DNA from 2 places in the Gilliamella sp. Gris1-4 genome. Region 2 is predicted to be linked to the other one. Evidence: riboswitches for the same ligand, from Rfam matches in the RefSeq annotation. Region 2 holds a riboswitch; the other holds the start of a gene.
What was found. A riboswitch is a leader RNA that binds a small molecule or an ion and turns the genes downstream of it on or off. The one in region 2 is predicted to bind thiamine pyrophosphate.
Positions count from the first base shown of each region.

Region 1: it holds a riboswitch for thiamine pyrophosphate, as region 2 does, so the genes downstream of both, thiB (thiamine ABC transporter substrate binding subunit) here and thiM (hydroxyethylthiazole kinase) in region 2, are expected to answer to the same signal.

Region 1 covers NZ_LZHA01000081.1:16,693-19,106, reverse strand. Annotated here, with positions in the region: gene A9G31_RS09955 (7-cyano-7-deazaguanine/7-aminomethyl-7-deazaguanine transporter) at 1-652, shown strand, start outside; TPP riboswitch at 1,099-1,207, shown strand; gene thiB (thiamine ABC transporter substrate binding subunit) at 1,249-2,244, shown strand; gene thiP (thiamine/thiamine pyrophosphate ABC transporter permease) at 2,259-2,414, shown strand, end outside.
Region 2 covers NZ_LZHA01000071.1:24,055-26,468, forward strand. Annotated here, with positions in the region: gene trkA (Trk system potassium transporter TrkA) at 1-1,316, shown strand, start outside; TPP riboswitch at 1,354-1,454, shown strand; gene thiM (hydroxyethylthiazole kinase) at 1,510-2,295, shown strand; gene thiE (thiamine phosphate synthase) at 2,308-2,414, shown strand, end outside.

The DNA of each region.
Region 1 (2,414 bases), on a different contig from region 2:
AGAAAAAAGTTTTACCCGTAAACAAAAGCAAAAAGCGCTTTACTGGTTGGCTTTTTTTCACATATTGGTTATTGCTTCAAGCAATTATTTAGTCCAAATTCCATTCGAAATTTTTGGTTTTCAAACAACTTGGGGGGCATTCACTTTTCCGTTTATCTTTTTAACTACTGATCTGACTATTCGAATTTATGGTGCTAGTTTAGCCAGAAAAATCATTTTTGTGGTAATGATTCCTGCATTGTTATTTTCATACCTGATTTCGGTACTATTTTTTGAAACCCATTGGGTTGGATTATCAGCATTGACGGAATTTAATAGCTTCGTATTTCGAATTGCATTGGCTAGTTTTGCCGCTTATTTAGTTGGACAACTAATGGATATTACTGTTTTTAACTATTTAAGAAAAAACAGATCATGGTGGGTTGCCCCAACAGCATCAGCAATATTTGGTAATGGTATTGATACTATTGTCTTTTTTGCTATCGCATTTTATCAAAGTAACGATGAATTTATGGCAAATCATTGGATCGAAATTTCGTTAATGGACTATAGTTTTAAAATTCTAATTTGCGGATTATTCTTTTTGCCACTTTATGGAGTCATTCTCAATTTTATCCTAAAAAAGTTAGTTGCAATGCCTAAAAGTAACTAATTATTATAATCAATCTTTTATTTAATTATCTTAACAAACATAAAACTCATTAATTATTTTAAATGAGTTTTATGTTCAATACAAAAAAAACATAAAAACCGTCCGATACCATATTGATTTTATTGAATTTTTTGTTGTTTTGATATAAGGGTACATTCCATAAAATAGCCTCTTTTTATAACATTTAATAGTTATTATTTGTCATTTATTCGGTGTCCGAATATTTTATTAACTGCGTATTTTAATTTAGTTATGGATAGGTTTGGTTGCATTTATCTCGGTTTGTTTTTGAGCATTTAGAACGGTAGAACGATTTTTTATTTTATGGCAAAAAAACAAGAACATGTCATAAAATCAAAAAGATAATTTAAATCATCTTTGAAGGGGGGATTGGAATTTTTCGCATCCGTTGTTTACAATCCTTATGCTAACCTCTACACTACTTAATGTTCTCAACGGGGTGCCCTAAAGGGCTGAGAATGTTAGATAGGATAACATAACCCGCCGAACCTGAACTGGATCATGCCAGCGGAGGGATTTGAGTTATTGCACTTGCTCAAACCTTTTGTCTTTTATTTGCTATTTTTGGAGGCAAAATGTTTTGTAAAAAATTATTATTATCTTTGGTATTTTCGGTACCTTTTATGGCAAATTCTGCCAACGTAAAACCAACCTTAACTGTTTATAGTTATAATTCCTTTATTTCAGAATGGGGACCAGGAAAAGCAATTGAGAAAGGGTTTGAAGCACAGTGTAACTGTGAACTTGAGATTGTTACATTAGGTGATGGGGTGGCAGTTTTAAATCGAATGCGCCTTGAAGGTAATAAAACCAATGCCGATGTGATCTTAGGGTTAGACAATAATCTTTTAGAACAAGCCAAACAAGCCAAAATAGTTATACCTCATCAAATCACTAAACCAGATAATTTAAATACCGACTGGTGGGATAGTGATTTTATGCCTTATGATTTTGGTTATTTCGCTTTTATTTATGATCAACAAAAAATCAGTAATCCACCACATAGTATGCATGAGTTAGTTGATAATAAAGCCAACTGGAAAATTATCTATGAGGACCCACGGACCAGCACTCCTGGATTAGGTTTATTATTTTGGGTGAAAAATATATATGGTGATGATGCAGCATCTGCATGGCAGAAAATAGCAAAAAATACAGTGACAGTGACCAAAGGTTGGGGTGAAGCTTATGGCCTATTTTTAAAAGGCGAAGCTGATTTTGTGCTTAGTTATAGCACTTCGCCAGTTGCACATATTATGAATGATAATGATCATCGTTATGCTGCTGCTATTTTTGACGAAGGGCATTATCGCCAAGTCGAAGTTGCGGGTATTACTAAGTATAGTCAGCATCCCGAATTGGCACGTGCTTTTTTACAATATTTATTAACGCCTAATGTACAACGTCAATTTGCTGAAAAAAATTTCATGTATCCAATTATTAATATAACGTTGCCTGAAGCTTTTCAGCAAATTAAACCTGTCAATAAAGCACTCGAGTTTGATGCTAAGCAAGTTAAAAATAATCAAAAGAGCTGGGTGCGTGAATGGAAATCCACCATTAGCAAGTAGTCTTATTCAGTATAATGTTGAAATTAAGAACGTTAATTCCTGGCATTAGCACGGCAAGCTTGATCTTAGTTGTATTAGGTACAGCTTTATTTGCGCTATGTTTGGTTGCTTTTGAGTCTAACAATTTAACTGTTTATTTTGATAGTTATTTATTACATGTTATTTGGATA
Region 2 (2,414 bases):
CTGAATATCTTGTTACCGAAAAACAAAACGATGTCACGGTGATTGATGAAAATTATGATAAATTGCAATCATTACAAGAACGTTTTGATTTACAGGTGATTTGCGGAAAATCATCTTACCCACAAGTTTTAGAAAGCGCTGGTGCTGAATCAGCTGATATGCTTGTTGCTGTAACTAACTCTGATGAAGTCAACATGATGGCCTGCCAAATTGGTCATGTCATGTTTAACATTCCACAAAAAGTCGCGCGCATTAGAGCACCTGAATACAATGACGAAAACTACCCTCTTTTCAACAAAGATTGTATAAATATAAATCACATTATTGCTCCAGAAAATCTTATCACCAACCATATTAGTCAATTAGTACAATATCCTGGTTCGCTACAATTTGCATCTTTTTACGACAATCGTGTCTGTTTAGTTGCCGTCACCGCTTATTATGGTGGTGCTTTAGTAGGTAGTGAGTTATCAGAACTTAAAGAACATTTACCGCATGTTGAAGCTCGAGTAGTAGCTATTTATCGTAAAAACCGTTTTATCCGACCGCTTGGTTCAACACTTATAGAAGCGGGCGATATGGTCTACTTTATAACTCCCCCCGTTAATATCAAAGCGGTGACCAGTGAGTTACAAAGGTTAGAAAAACCATATAAACGAATAATTATCAGTGGCGGTGGTGGGGTCGCTGTCGCTCTAGCAAAACGTTTAGAAAATAACTATCAAGTCAAATTAATTGAGCGAAATGCCGAACGAGCAGAATTAATTGCCGAGCAACTTGTTAATACAACAGTATTACATGGTGAATCATCGGATCAAGAATTGCTCTCACAAGAACAAGTTGAACTTACTGATCTATTTATCGCTGTTACCAGTGATGATGAATCCAACATCATGTCCTCCATGTTAGCCAAAAGAATGGGAGCGAAAAAAGTAATTGTATTAATTCAACGCCAAGCCTACCTCGAACTAATTAATGATAGTGTGATTGATATTGCGATTTCCCCACAACACGCCACAATATCTGAACTATTAAGCCATGTTAGACAAACTGGGGTTGTTAAAGTTGTTTCATTAAGACAAGGAGAATCCGAAATTGTCGAAATTATTGCCAATGGTAATAGTGAAACATCAAGACTGGTTGGCAAAAATATTAATGGCCTAAAACTCCCATCGGGTGCAACCATTGGAGCTGTAGTGCGTGGAGAAGATGTTATTATCGTTAATACTGATTTAACCATAGAAGACAATGATCATCTAATCATCTTCTTACCAGATAGAAAAGCAATTACTGATATTGAAAGATTATTACAATAGCTTGTTAAAAACAAATAATCAGTTCATAATAAAAATTCATTTTGACTCGGGGTGTTTTTTGTCTAAACAAAAACTGAGATTTCACCCGTTGAACCTGATCTGGATTATACCAGCGTAGGGAAGTCTAAGCCATAAAAGCCTTAAATTGGCAAATTCTTCCCGACATTTATAAATTAATAAGAAAGGAAGAAATATGTCAGCAGTCAAATCATTCCAAATTACCCAAACCGCTTCTTTTATTAATCATATAAAACAACAACGCCCACTAGTGCATTGCATTACTAATGATGTAGTCCAAAACTTTACCGCCAATGTACTACTTGCTATTGGTGCATCTCCAGCAATGGTGATTGCCGAACAAGAAGTTGCTGAATTTGTCAACATTGCCGATAGCTTACTGATTAATATTGGCACTATTCACAGCAACACAGCTCAAAGTATGCTATTAGCGGCCACCAAGGCACAGCAAACACAAACCCCATGGGTACTCGATCCGGTTGCTGTAGGAACTGCACTTAATTATCGAACTGAAATTGCACATCAATTATTATCATTTAATCCCACAGTAATACGAGGTAATGCTTCAGAAATATTAGCATTAAATGGTCAAAAATCTTTCTCAAAAGGCCCCGACGGTCAAGACACAACTCAATCAGCTTTAAACGCTGCCCAAGAGCTTGCGCAAAAATATCAAACTATTGTCGCAATGACTGGCGATCTTGACTACATAACTAACGGAAATAGCACATATAGTATAACTGGTGGTGATATTACTTTAACAAAAGTAACAGGTACAGGATGTTCATTATCTGCAATGGTAGCGGCTTTCATAGCTAATTCGCCTGACCCATTATCAGCCACTGCCTGTGCATGTTTTATGATGAAAAAAGCTGGTGAACTAGCTAATAAACAACAAGGATTAGGAACTTTCTCGATATCACTATTAGATCAACTCTCAACATTTAACCCATCGCTTTAATAAGGAAATCAAATGAAAAAACGACTGGATTTAACCCTCTATTTAGTCCTTGATCCATTATTATGCGGTGGCATTAATGGCATGGTAAACACCACAAAGATTGCTGTTTCAAATGGTGT